Regions from separate parts of the Stenotrophomonas sp. YJH_SMC_19 genome, predicted to be linked through region 2. Evidence: riboswitches for the same ligand, from Rfam matches in the RefSeq annotation. Region 2 holds a riboswitch; the other holds the start of a gene.
The links. A riboswitch is a leader RNA that binds a small molecule or an ion and turns the genes downstream of it on or off. The one in region 2 is predicted to bind thiamine pyrophosphate.
Positions count from the first base shown of each region.

Region 1 (6,952 bases), on a different contig from region 2:
CCGCCATCGGCCCCCTCCCCGCCAAACCAGCAGAAATCCAGAGCCGCTTTTGAAGTTGTTGTTGCCGTTGCTTGAAAAAAGCGGTGCAGCCGCAGGCTGCAAAACACCCTCAATCCTGATCGTGCGCGCGCGCTGCCTCGGCCTGCGTCTCCTCCTGCGCCGCCATCTCGCGTGCAATCCACGCATCGATCATGTGCCGCTGGCGCTGCGCCTGCCGCCGCTCCCGCGTGTACTCCTGGTCCAGCACCCGGTACAGCGACACCATCACCAGCACCATCAGCAGCGCGAATGGCAATGCCGCGATCGTGATCATGCCCTGCAGCGCGTCCAGGCCTCCGGCCAGCAGCAACGCCGCTGCAATCAGTGCCACCGCAATGCCCCAGGCCAGCTTGCGCTTCAACGGTGGGTCGCCAGCCTCGTCGGTGGACATGCTGGCCAGCACCAGGACCGCCGAATCGGCCGAGGTCACGAAGAAGATCATCAGCAGCACCAGCGCGATGCACGACAGCAACAACGGTAGCGGCATGCTGTCGAACAGTGTGAACAACACCGTCTCGTAGCCATTGCCAAGCGCCTGCACCAGATCGGCGTGGCCGAAGATCTGTGCCCACAACGCAGTGCCGCCGAACACCGCGAACCAGAAGAAGCCCAGCAGCGTCGGTGCGAGCACGACGCCGATCACGAACTCGCGCACGCTGCGGCCGCGCGAGATGCGCGCGATGAACGATCCCACGAACGGCGCCCACGAGATCCACCAGGCCCAGTAGAAGATCGTCCAGTCCGCCACCCAGGTGCTGCCGGAGAACGGTGACATGCGCAGGCTCATCGTCACCAGCTGGTTGAGGTAGGAGCCCAGCGTGGTGGTGAACGTATCGAAGATGAAGCCGGTCGGCCCCAGCACCAGCAGGATGGCTGCCAGCAGGGCAGCCAACGCCAGGTTGAAGTTGGACAGCCACTTCACACCTCGCTCCACGCCACTGGCGGTGGAGGCCATGTACAACACGAAGGCGACGGCAATGATGGTCATCTGCACGGCGACGGTAGCCTGCACGCTGAAGACGCGTTCGATACCGGCAGCAATCTGGATGGTGCCGAAGCCGAGCGTGGTGGCGACACCGATCGCGGTGGCAACTACGGCGGCGATGTTGACCACCCGACCGATCCAGCCGCGATGGTGGCGGCCGATGATCGGCTGCAGCATGTCGCTGACCAGGCCGCGTCCATTGCGGTTGAACTGGAACCAGGCCATCGCCTGACCGATCAGTGCGTAGATCGCCCACGGGTGCAGGCCCCAGTGGAAGAACGCATAGCGCATCGATGCGCGCGCCGCATCCAGGCTTTGCGGCGCCAGGCCTTCCGGCGGCTTGCTGAAATGCGAGATGGGCTCGGCCGCACCCCAGAACACCAGGCCGATGCCCATGCCGGCGGCGAACAGCATCGACATCCAGCTGGCACGCGAGAACTCGGGTTCGGCGTCCTCGCCGCCGATGCGCAGATTGCCGAAGCGGCCGAACGCCAGGTACATCAGGAACACCAGCGCCAGGAACACCACCAGCAGGTACAGCCAGCCGACACTGCGGATGACTTCCGCCAGCATCGACTGGACCACGGTGTTGAAGGGGCCGGGGGCGATACCGGCGAGCAGCACCAGCAGCAGAACCAGTGCGATGGAAACGCGAAACACCATGAAGGAGCTTCTCCGATCAAGGGGGATTGAGGGGAGCGAGCAGAGCTTGCGGCGAAGGGCCGGCGGCATGCAGCACGGACCGGGCAGGGGCCGCGAAGGCGGCGGGGAACGCATCGATCTCAGCAACGCGATGGCGTGCACGTTACTGAACGCGACGTCATGGTTCCGTTAACGAATGGCGATCTGATCCCGGAGGCGGGCGGTCTATGCTCTAATGCGCACCAAGAAGCGGGGGTACCGGGCCATGTGGCCACGGTTGAGACAGTCCCTTGGAACCTGATCCGGCTCATACCGGCGTAGGGAAGCTTTGCAATGCAGCTGTGCCCGGACTCCGCCCAAGGACCGTCCGTGCGCGGGTGCCGTGCGCCGCCGCTTCGTCCCTGACCTTCCTGGACGATGCCCGATGAACGCACAGCTCTCCGCCCTGCAGCAACAGGCCCAGCAACTCTCCGCATCCGTGACCCGGCCCATTCCCGGCTCGCGCAAGATCCACGTGCCCGGTTCACGCCCGGATCTTCAGGTGCCGATGCGCGAGATCGCGCTGACCCGTACGCCGACGCTGTTCGGCGGCGAAGAGAATGCGCCGGTGACCGTTTACGACACGTCGGGCCCGTACACCGACCCGGAGGTGCGCATCGATCTGTCCGCCGGTTTGCCGGCACTGCGTCGCGGCTGGGTGGAAGAGCGCGGTGATACCGAGCAGCTTGAAGGACTGAGTTCTTCGTTCGGTCGCGATCGCGAGCATGACCCGAAGCTTGACGCGGTGCGTTTCCCCGCGCGCAGCCTGCCACGCCGCGCACGTGCCGGTGCCAACGTCACCCAGATGCATTACGCGCGCCGCGGCATCATCACGCCGGAAATGGAATTCGTCGCCATCCGCGAGAACCAGCGCCTGGACGCGATCCGGGATGCCAGCCTGCTGCAGCAGCACCCGGGCGAGGCCTTCGGCGCGTCGATCCAGAAGGTCATCACCCCTGAGTTCGTGCGCGACGAGATTGCACGTGGCCGCGCGGTGCTGCCCAACAACATCAACCATCCGGAAAGCGAGCCGATGATCATCGGGCGCAACTTCCTCACCAAGATCAACGCCAACATCGGCAACAGCGCCGTATCTTCCGGCATCGCCGAGGAAGTGGAAAAGCTGGTGTGGGCGATCCGCTGGGGCGGCGACACGGTGATGGATCTGTCCACCGGCAAGCACATCCATGAGACCCGTGAATGGATCATCCGCAACTCGCCGGTGGCCATTGGTACCGTGCCGATCTACCAGGCGCTGGAAAAGGTTGATGGTCGTGCCGAGGCGCTTACCTGGGAAATCTTCCGCGACACGCTGATCGAGCAGGCCGAGCAGGGCGTGGACTACTTCACCATCCACGCCGGCGTACTGCTGCGCTACGTGCCGCTCACCGCCAAGCGGGTGACCGGCATCGTCAGCCGCGGGGGCTCGATCATGGCCAAGTGGTGCCTGGCGCACCACAAGGAGAATTTCCTCTACACGCATTTCGAAGAGATCTGCGAAATCATGAAGGCCTACGACGTGACCTTCTCGCTGGGCGATGGCCTGCGCCCGGGTTGCATCGCCGATGCCAACGATGCAGCGCAGTTCGGCGAACTGGAAACGCTGGGTGAACTGACGAAGATCGCCTGGAAACACGATGTGCAGACCATGATCGAAGGCCCCGGCCACGTGCCGATGCAGCTGATCAAGGAAAACATGGACAAGCAGCTGCGCGAATGCGGCGAAGCGCCGTTCTACACGCTGGGCCCGCTGACGACCGACATCGCGCCGGGCTACGACCACATCACCAGTGCGATCGGCGCGGCGATGATCGGCTGGTTTGGCACGGCCATGCTCTGCTACGTGACGCCGAAGGAACACCTGGGCCTGCCCAACCGCCAGGACGTGCGCGACGGCATCATGGCTTACCGCATTGCCGCGCACGCGGCCGACCTGGCCAAGGGGCATCCGGGCGCACAGGTACGCGACAACGCGCTGAGCAAGGCGCGCTTCGAGTTCCGCTGGGAGGACCAGTTCCACCTGGGCCTGGATCCGGAAAAGGCCAAGGAATTCCACGACGAGACGCTGCCGAAGGACGCGCACAAGCTGGCCCACTTCTGCTCGATGTGCGGACCGCACTTCTGTTCGATGAAGATCACCCAGGACGTGCGCGACTACGCCGAGGCCGGCATGAAGGAGAAGTCGCAGGAGTTCCGTGCTGGCGGGGCCGAGGTCTACCGCCAGGGGTGACGGGTAACGGGTAGTGCCGGCCGCCGGCCGGCATTCCGTCGTGCACGGGACCGGGGAGAGTGCTGGCCAATGGCCGGCACTACCGTTCATCACGCCGCGCCCGGCTATCCTCCGCGCATCGCCCAGGGGAAAGGACGCCATGCCCGTTGCCACGACCACCCGCTGGCTGGCCATCGCCCGCCGCCATCCTTCGGCCTGGCTCCTGGCCGCCCAGTTGATCGCGGTGCTGCTGTATCCCGCCCTCGATGACACCGCCGCTGGCCGGGCGGCGCTGGGCATGTTCGGCATGGCGGTACTCGGCCTGGCGCTGTGGGTGGTCCAGCGCAGTCCGCTGGGAACCTGGCTGGCATTGCTGCTGGCCATTCCATCGGTGGTGTTCTCGCTGGCTGGCGCCCTGCTTGACCGCAGCGCGCTGCTGACCACCGCGCAGCTGCTGGAAAGCCTGCTGTACTTCTATACGGCCGGGGCATTGATCGCCTACATGCTGCAGGACCATCGAGTAACACGCGACGAACTGTTCGCGGCCGGGGCAACCTTCACCCTGCTGGCCTGGGGCTTCGCCTTTGCATTCGCGGTGTGCCAACAGTGGTATCCAGGCAGTTTCCAGGGCGCGACGGCTGGCCCCGAACGCAGCTGGATGGAGCTGCTTTATCTGAGCTTCAGCTTGTTGTCCGGAGTTGGATTGAGTGACGTCGTGCCGTTGCACCCGCAGGCACGGGCCTTGGTGATGCTCGAACAGTTCGCAGGCGTCATGTATATCGGCCTTGTGGTGTCGCGTCTGGTCGGATTGACCATGCTTCGGCGCATGTGAAAATGAACGCCAGATAAAAATTTCGCGCCCATAAGGGCGCGAATGGTGATGCAGATTATGTGAATGCGTCGGCGAGAGAGAGCCTGAGTGTCGACCCCGTCATAGGCGGGGTAACCGGCTTAGGCTAATATCCGGGGGCGTTATTGTTTTTGCGGTATGCGCCGATGCTTTGTGCGGAATCTGGCTTTTCGATGGCCCTGTCCAGGGACGGTGGGGACGGTATTGCTGGTGAGCCCTGCCCAGGTCCCGTCCCTACTGTATAGCGGAAAATGAACAGCAGCGAACTCACGCCCATTGACGCCGACCGCGTGCAGGTCGGCGACTGTGTCATCACCTTGTCCTCGCGTGAGGTCGAGGTTGAAGGCGCGCGCCGTCCGCGGCGGCTGACGCCGAAAGCGCTGGGCGTACTTCGCGTGTTGATGCGGCAGCCTGGGCGCGTGGTCACCCGTGAAGAGCTGTTTGCCGAGGTCTGGCCCGATACGTTGCCGACCAATGACGTGCTGACCCAGGCCGTCACCCAGCTGCGCAAGGCGTTCGCCAACGACGATGACAATGGCCAGGCCTACATCGAGACCATCGCCAAGAGCGGCTATCGGCTGCTGGTACCGGTGCAGGCGCTGGACGACTTCGAGCCGGTGGCGGAAGTGGACGCGCTGGCCGTTGCGGATGTGATGCCGTCGCCGGACGGTGCCGGCACGATTCCGGCGCTGGCCGTGCCGGCAGCGCCTTCACGCCGGCGTGGCTGGCGCCAGCTGCGCCGCCAGCTGTTGTGGGTGCTGGGCGTGATGATGCTGGCCGCGCTGCTGGTCATGGCCACATTGTTGCTGCGGCGCGGGCCGGAGCCGAGTTCACCGGTGGATGCAGCGGTCGAGAACGGCGTGCGGGTGATCGGCAGCCCGCAGCGTCCCTATCGCCTGATCACCGCTACCAGTGGTTTTGAAACCTATCCCACACTTTCGCCGGACGGCTCCCAGGTTGCCTACGAAGGCGCCAACGAGGATGGCGCCGGAGGTGGTGTGATCAAGGTGCAGACCTCGGGCAATGCGCCGGCCCGGCAGCTGGCACTACCGCCAAAGGGGGCCAGTGACCGTTTCCCGAGCTGGTCACCGGACGGGCGCGAGATCGCTTTTGCCCGCTTTGGAGCCGACGGCGGTTGCCAGGTGCTGATCGCCAGTGCCACTGGCGGCGGCGTGCGCCAGGCGACCCGTTGCGATGGAACCGAGCTGCTCAGCTTCGACTGGACACCGGATGGCCGCGGCCTGGTCTTTGGCAGCATGGTGGGCCGCTATGCCCATCGCGGTATCCGTGTGCTCGACCTGGCCAGCGGCCAGTGGCGGGCGTTGGACTACGCGGTCGATCAGGATGATTTTGACTACGCGCCACGCTACTCGCCCGACGGCAAGTGGCTGGTGTTCGTGCGCAATCCACAGATGGGCGACCTGTGGCGGATGCCGGCCGGAGGCGGTGAGCTGGAGCAGTTGACCAACGAATCCGCCGAACAGCGTGGCTGGGCCTGGCTGGGCGATGGGCGCAGCATCGTGTTCGGCCGGCGCGTGGACAGCGAGGTGCGGTTGTACTACCTGGACGTGGAGCGCCGCACCTTGCGTGATGCCGGCCTCGACGACGCACAGTGGCCTGCGGTGTCGCGCCACGGCGACGTGCTGGCCTTCGTTCACCGCCGTGCCCAGTTCGGCGTGTTCAAGGTGCCGATGGCCGGCGGCAGCGCCGAGCGGCTGTTCGCGTCCAGCGGGCGCGACGGGCAGCCGATGGCGGCGCCCGACGGTCGCCAGCTGGTCTTCACCTCCGATCGTTCCGGCAGTTTCGCGCTGTGGTGGGCGGACATGCAGCGGCCCGACTCACTGCGGCCGATCGAGGGCCTGCGTCCGGAGGGGCGGCAGGCGCCGGACTGGTCGGCCGACAGCCGCCAGCTGCTGGTGGTCGGGCGTGACGAGCATGGGCGTACCGTTGTCTACGAGATCGCCCCGCGCGACGAGCACCTGCAACCGCTGCCGGTTCCGGTGGATCAGCCGCTGCAGGCCCTGTACGGGGCAACCCCGGAGCAGCTGCTGGTAGTCGAGCGCGATGCAGAGCAACGCACCCGGTTGAGCCTGTTCGATCGCAGCGTGACCCCCTGGCGCCGCCTGGCCAGTATCGACGGCGTCTCCCAGGCGCGTTTCGATCGCGGCGATGGCCGCGTGCTGTTCAC
Region 1 covers NZ_JCAFRI010000005.1:67,401-74,352, reverse strand. Annotated here, with positions in the region: gene AC5P5R_RS07885 (BCCT family transporter) at 110-1,687, opposite strand; TPP riboswitch at 1,908-2,008, shown strand; gene thiC (phosphomethylpyrimidine synthase ThiC) at 2,091-3,935, shown strand; gene AC5P5R_RS07875 (ion channel) at 4,075-4,746, shown strand; gene AC5P5R_RS07870 (winged helix-turn-helix domain-containing protein) at 5,016-6,952, shown strand, end outside.
Region 1: it holds a riboswitch for thiamine pyrophosphate, as region 2 does, so the genes downstream of both, thiC (phosphomethylpyrimidine synthase ThiC) here and AC5P5R_RS16450 (TonB-dependent receptor) in region 2, are expected to answer to the same signal.

Region 2 (6,952 bases):
GGCCTTCGCTGCCGACGGCAACGGCCTGCCGCGACTGACCGTGACCTTCAAGGGCACCACCATCGAAGGCCCCGGCAAGACCCGTGCACTGGGCGCCGGCGACGCCGTGCACTACACCTTCGACAGCGCGACCCAGCAGTACGTCGCGCCCTGATAGCACCCGCCCACGCGCGGGTTTCCTGTTGACCGACATGTTCTTGACTCACGGATGAGTCCGGTTGGCGATTCGCGGCATGCGCCGCTCCATCAACCCCGAGGAAAACGTCATGGCACAGCATGACTACAGCAGAAAGGAAGTCCTGGACATCGTCGAGCAGGTCGCCCGGCAGAAAGGCCTTCCGGTCGATGACTTCATGCGCTTCGCGCACATCGAGACCGGCGGCACCTTCAACGAGCGCGCCCACAACACCTCGTCCGGCGCCAAGGGCCTGTTCCAGTTCGTGCCCGGCTCCGCGCGCCAGTACCACCTGACCGGCCACGAGTTCGACCCCACCCGCAACACTGAAGCGGCCGCGCAGATGTACCAGGACAACCTGGACTCGATGGCACGCCGCAACGAGCGCACCGGCAACCCCTACCTGTCCGGCGGCGACACGCCCACCGGGCTGGACCTGTACCTGGCCCACCAGCAGGGCAGCGCCGGCTATGGCTCGGTACAGACCGCCATTGCCACCGGCACCTTCGGCGTGGTCCGCAACAGCCACGGCGAAGAGATCAACATGCGCCGCAACGTGCTGAACCAGATCGGTTCCGACGCGAAGGCGCTGACCGGCCACACCCTGGCCGAGATGCGCGGCATGAACGACGGCGACCTGGCACGCACCTTCTCCAGCTACTACATCCACAAGTACGCGGCGATCAGCATTCCGGAAAAGAACATCGAACCGCAGGCGGTGGCGCAGGGCCAGGGCCAGACCCCAGCAGCGCCTGCACAGGCCAGCGCAGCCGTGGTGGCGGGTGCAACCACGCTGGCGGCAACTGCAACGGCGGCTGCCACACCGAAACCGGGCATCGAACTGCAGGCCGCCTACGAGGCCGGCGTGAAGTACGACCACGTGAAGTACGCCATCAACATTCCGGGTCACGCGCTGTACGTACCGGGCAAGACCGGCAAGAACGTGGAGCAGGGTTACATCGACTGTTCCGGCTGGGTCGGCACCCTGCAGAACCGGACCATGGACGAGATCAACCAGAAGGCCGGGCACGCGGTGTTCAGCAAGGCTGATCGCATCGACCTGGGCAACCTGGGTTCCGGCGGCATCGTGCGCAAGGCGTTCGACCAGTCCGGCGTGCTGCTGGACCGCGACGCGATCCTGAAGCCCGATGCGCTGAAGGAAGGCATGATCATCGGCCTGGATACGGCCAGGACCCGCCACGAGCACTGGAACGGCATCGACCACATCGTGATGGTGGTGCGCGACCCCACCACCGACAAGCTGCTGATCAGCCAGTCCTCCGGCAGCAAGGGCGTGCACACCATGCCGGTCGAGGACTACCTCAAGCAGGTGAAGGACCACCCGAACTGGAAGCTGTACGCCTCCGATCCACTGTCCAAGGCGCGCGACCTGCTGGAAAACCGCACCCCATCGCACGAGCAGGCCCAGGGCAAGCCTGCCGCCGAGCACAAGGCCGCTGCCACGCCGCACGCCGAACTGTACAAGCAGGGCGCGCACAGCGAAGGCGTGCGCAAGGTGCAGGAACAGCTGGGACATCTGGGCTACGTCGGTGCCGACGGCAAGCCGCTGGTCGAGGATGGCCGCTTCGGCCGCAACACCGACGCGGCGGTGCGCCAGCTGCAGAAGGACAACGGCCTGGTGGCCGACGGCATTGTCGGGGCGAAGACGCTGGAGGCCATCAAGGAAGCCCGCGAGCGCCCGCTGCTGAACGACGAACGGCACCCGCGCAATCCGCTCTTCATCCAGGCCAGCAAGGGTCTGGAACTGTTGCCGGCCGGCACCTTCAAGGATCGCCACGCGCTGGAAAGCGCCGCGGCGGCCCTGACCAAGGAGGCGCATGCCGCCGGCCTGCAGCGCATCGACACGGTGGTGCCCAGCCCGAACGGTGAACGCCTGTTTGCCGTGCAGGGCACGATCGGTGACCCGGCGGCCAGCCGCGTGGCGGTGGAGGCCCGAGCCGCCAGCGAGCAGAGCATCGCGCTCAGCAGCGGTGCCGTGCAGGGCGCGCCTAACGTGCTGCACCAGCAGCAGGACGCCCAGCAGGAGCAGGCCCGGCAGGCACAGAAGGCGATGGGCGTCTAAGCCCGCAACGCCTTGGCAGAGAAGGGAGGGCCACGTCCGCGTGGCCTTTTCCCTTTCTGCCAGCTGAGCGGCCGAGGCCGCTTTCAGCCTTGCTTCATGCCGCCTGCCGCTAGATGAATGCGCAAGCCGCACGGTGGACCAGGCAATGTTCCGGCAATGTTGGAACGCCAGCGTGGTCTCCACGGCAGCCGGGGCGCCCGCGCCCTCCCTGCCCAGCGTGGCATGCACCTCACAGGAGAACGAACATGCTCAGTACTTCCACACTCAGCTTCCGTGGTCTGGCGATGGCCCTGGCACTGGTGGCCGGTATCGCCGTGGTCAGCGATGCCAGCGCGATGTCGAGGAAGGACAAGCGCACCCTGGTCGGCGCCGTGGTCGGTGGCGTGGCCGGCAACCTGCTCTCCAACGGTGATCCGGCTGCCACCGTCGGCGGCGCCGTGGCCGGCGGCGCGATCGGCAACCTGACCACCTCCGACCGCCGCGACCGCCGTTACTACGACAATCACCGTTACGACGACCGCTACGATCGCCGTTACGACCGTGGCTACTACCGCAGCGGCTACTACGACCGCGGTGATGACCGTCGCTGGCAACGCGAGCGCTACTACGACAACCGCTACTACCACGACCGCGGTCGCCATCGCGGCTGGTAAGCAGCGCGGCATCTTCCATGCCGATGCACGGACGGGCGGGTCGATGACCCGCCCGTTTGCGTTGGCCGCGTGCATGGCGTTGAATGCGCAGCCTTGGATGTGACTTTCCCCACTGGGGCTGCGGCATGACTTCTTCCTCCCACCGCGTGCAGGGCCTCAACAACGACGAGGTCGCTGCCGACTGGCCACCGATCAGCGCGGCGGACATCGCGTGGCTGCGCCAGCGCTACCCGCAGCTGCACATCGGCAGCGAACCGCGCTGGCACAGCCCGCGGCCGCTGTCGGCTGCCGCCATCGTCAACGGCGCGAACGGCGCGGTGTTCGTCAAGCGCCATCACCACAGCGTGCGCAGTGCGGCCTGCCTGGAAGAAGAGCACCACTTCATCGCCCATCTCGCCGCAGCGGGCGTACCGGTGGTGCAGGTGCTGCCAGCGGCCGATGGCCACACTGCGGCCGAACATGGCGAATGGACGTTCGAGCTGCATGCGATCGGCGTCGGCGAGGACCTGTACCGCGACGCCGTGTCGTGGTCGCTGCTGACCGATGTCGCGCAGGCCCGCGAAGCCGGGCGCACACTCGCGCAGCTGCACCGGGCCGCCGCCAGCTACCACGCGCCCCAACGCAGCACCCATGTGCTGGTCGCGCGCGACGATCTGATCCGTGCCGACGATCCGATCGCGGCCATCAAGGCAGGGCTGCACGAGCGTCCCGGGCTGGCCCGCTATCTCGCGCGCATTCCATGGGAAGCGCAGCTGCAGCGCGACGTGCTGCCGTGGCATGCCGGCCTGGCCGAGCGCCTGCGCGATGAGCCACGATTGTGGGCGCACAACGACTGGCACGTTTCCAACCTGCTGTGGCGCGATGGGCAGATCAGTACCGTGCTGGATTTTGGCCTGGCCTCGCCCACCAGTGCGCTGTTCGACCTCGCCACGGCGATCGAGCGCAACGCGGTGGCGTGGCTGGAACTGGAGCGCGGCATGGAGACGGTGCGCATCGATATCGCGCTGGCCCTGCTCGACGGCTATCGCCAGGTGCTGCCGCTGTCGGCGGCACGCGTGCACCTGCTGGCCGACCTGCTGCCGATGGTTCATTTCGACTTCGCACTGTCCGAAGTGGAGTACTTCGAAGGCGTCACCGGCTCGACCGCCAATGCCGACGTCGCGTGGCAGCCCTTCATGCTGGGGCATCCGGCGTGGTTCCACAGCGCGCCGGGACAGGCACTGCTGCAGGCGCTGCACGCGGCGGCGTGACCCGGTTGGCGCACCATTGGGGTCAGATCCCTTTCCTGCGGAAAGGGATCTGACCCCGCAGCCTGGACCCCGCAGCCTGAAGGACGTCGGCTCGCAAATCCGTACCATTTGTAGTGAAATGGTCACCTGAAGCGGGGGTGCCTGGATCTGCCAGGCTGAGAGAGTCCCTTGGAACCTGATCCGGTTTGCACCGGCGTAGGGAGCTTTGAGCCGCAGCCACACCCCCATCATGGGCCGGTGCACCTGCGCGCCGTCGCTTCGTCTCCCTTGTTGTCCGAAGACGAACCGAATGAACCGCTGCCTGCGCCCCACCCTGCTCTCCCTCGCCCTCTGCGCCGCGCTGCCGCTGCACGCCAGCGAGGCCGAGGCGTCCCCTGATGCGGCTGCCGCCGGCGCCGAGCGCTCGCCCACCGAACTGGCGGCGGTACGCGTGCAGGCCGGCAAACCGAAGGCCGATACCTCACGCGTGAACGCCTTCGGTGGCGGCAGCTGGAAGGACACGCCGGCCTCGGTGAACGTGCTCGAGCGCGATTACCTCGACCGCCGCCAGGTGCGTTCGCTGTCCGAGCTGGCCAGCAACGATGCCTCGCTGGGTGATGCGTATGCGCCGGTGGGTTACTACCAGAACATCGCCATCCGTGGCTTCGCGCTGGACGCGGCCACCGGCTACCGCTTCAACGGCCTGTCCATCGCCGGCGAACAGCGCCTGGCGCTGGAGAACGTGCAGTCGGTGGAGATCCTCAAGGGTGAAGCCGGCCTGGCCGCAGGCGTGATGGCGCCGGGCGGCATCATCAACTACATCGGCAAGCGCCCGGCCGAAGTGCGCACCGCCACGCTCGGTACCGATTCGGAAGGCTCGCGCTACGTCGCCGTCGATGTCGGCCACTGGATCACCCCGCGTTTCGGCCTGCGCCTGAATGCCGCCTGGGATTCCAGCAATTCCTACGTCGAGCACGCCGATGGCCGCCGTAACTTCTACTCGCTGGCCGCCGACTGGCTGATCGGCGAGCGCGGCAAGCTGGAAGTGGATGCCAACTACCAGACCAGCTCGCAGCGTTCGGTGTCCGGCTACCAGCTGCTGGGCGCACGCGACCTGCCGCGTGGCATCGACCGCGAGCACCTGCTCGGCTACCAGCCGTGGCAGCGCCCGGTGGACATCGCCAGCACCAACATCACCGCGCTGCATACCTACGACTTCAACGAGGCCTGGCAGTCGCGCGTTTCGGTCGGCCACAGCCGCTCGGTCATCGATGACAACGTCGCCTTCGCCTATGGCTGCTACTACGCCGTGCAGTGCGCCGATGGCAGCGTGCCGGGCAACTACTTCGCGCCCAATGGCGACTACGACGTCTACGACTACCGCAGCCCGGATGACACCCGCCGCAACCAGCAGGCCCGTGCCGAGCTGCGTGGCCGCTTCGAGACCGGCAGCGTCGGCCATGAGCTGACCGTCGGTGCCGACTACTTCCGCCGCACCGTGGACAAGCGCCCGAGCGTCAACGAGTACGTCGGCACCAGCAACATCCACGAAGCACCGGTGCCGGTGTTCGCGCCGTCGCCGAAGATGCCGGGCCCGTCCGCACGTCGCCTGGACAGCCGCCAGACCGCGTTCTTCGCGCTGGACCGGATCAGCTTCGGCGATGACTGGCAGTGGCTGGCCGGTGGCCGCTTCGTGCGCCTGGACGAGCGTGCCTACGACAAGCGTGGCACCCCGCAGCGGCACAGCCGCCTGTCGCGCTTCCTGCCGCAGACTGCGGTGGTGTGGAAGGCCACCGACCAGCTCAACGCCTATGCCAGCTACGTGCGCGGCATTTCGCTGGGCCAGGAAGCGCCGTTCTGGACCAGCAACGCCGACACCTTCCTGCCGTCGGTGCAGTCGCGGCAGCTGGAAGTGGGCGTGAAGTACGTGCCGGTCGAGGCGCTGACCCTGGGCGCGGCGGTGTTCCGCATTTCGCAGCCGTACCAGTACGCCAAGCCCGACAACAGCGACGTCGGCTACACCTTCGTCGAGGAAGGCACCCAAACCCACACCGGCCTGGAGCTGACCGCCAACGGCCAGCTGACCGACGCGCTGCAGATCGTGGCCAGCGCCAGCGTGCTGCAGGCGCGCGCGCGCGACACCGGTACCCCGGCCTATGAAGGCCATCAGCTGGTGAACGTGCCGAAGGTGCGCGCCAGCGTGCACGTAGCCTACGCGCTGCCGTTCGTGCAGGGCCTGGACGTGACCGGCGGCTGGCGCTATGCCAGTGCCAACGTGGCCCGCGCCGACGGTGGCGTGCGCGCACCCGACTATTCAGTGTTCGACGCTGGCCTGCGTTTCCAGCATCGCCTGCGTGAGCGCGCAGTGACCTGGAACCTGTCGGTGGACAACGTGTTCAACCGCTTCTACTGGCGCGATACCGGCAGCAGCGGCGGTGACTACTACCTGTTCCCCGGCGCACCGCGACAGGCCCGCCTGTCGGTGACGTTCGCGCTGTGAGCGGCGTGATGCTCGAGTGGACCGCCGCACTGTGCAGCATCCTCGGCGTCTGGCTGATGGCCCGGCGCCGGCTGGCGGCGTGGCCGGTGGGCCTGCTGTCGGTGGCGCTGTATGGCCTGGTGTTCGCCGAGGCCAAGCTGTACTCGGACACCCTGCTGCAGATCGCCTTCGGTGGTTTCCTGGTCTATGGCTGGCTCAACTGGCGGCAGCATGCCGCCGATGAAGGCAGCATCCGCATCGTGCCGCTGGCACGCGGCATGCTGCTGCGCGACCTGGCCATCGGCCTGTGCGGTGGCGTGGTGCTGGGTGCAG
Region 2 covers NZ_JCAFRI010000017.1:54,342-61,293, reverse strand. Annotated here, with positions in the region: gene AC5P5R_RS16470 (hypothetical protein) at 1-154, shown strand, start outside; gene AC5P5R_RS16465 (peptidoglycan-binding protein) at 267-2,258, shown strand; gene AC5P5R_RS16460 (glycine zipper 2TM domain-containing protein) at 2,504-2,911, shown strand; gene AC5P5R_RS16455 (phosphotransferase enzyme family protein) at 3,037-4,161, shown strand; TPP riboswitch at 4,285-4,380, shown strand; gene AC5P5R_RS16450 (TonB-dependent receptor) at 4,451-6,640, shown strand; gene pnuC (nicotinamide riboside transporter PnuC) at 6,649-6,952, shown strand, end outside.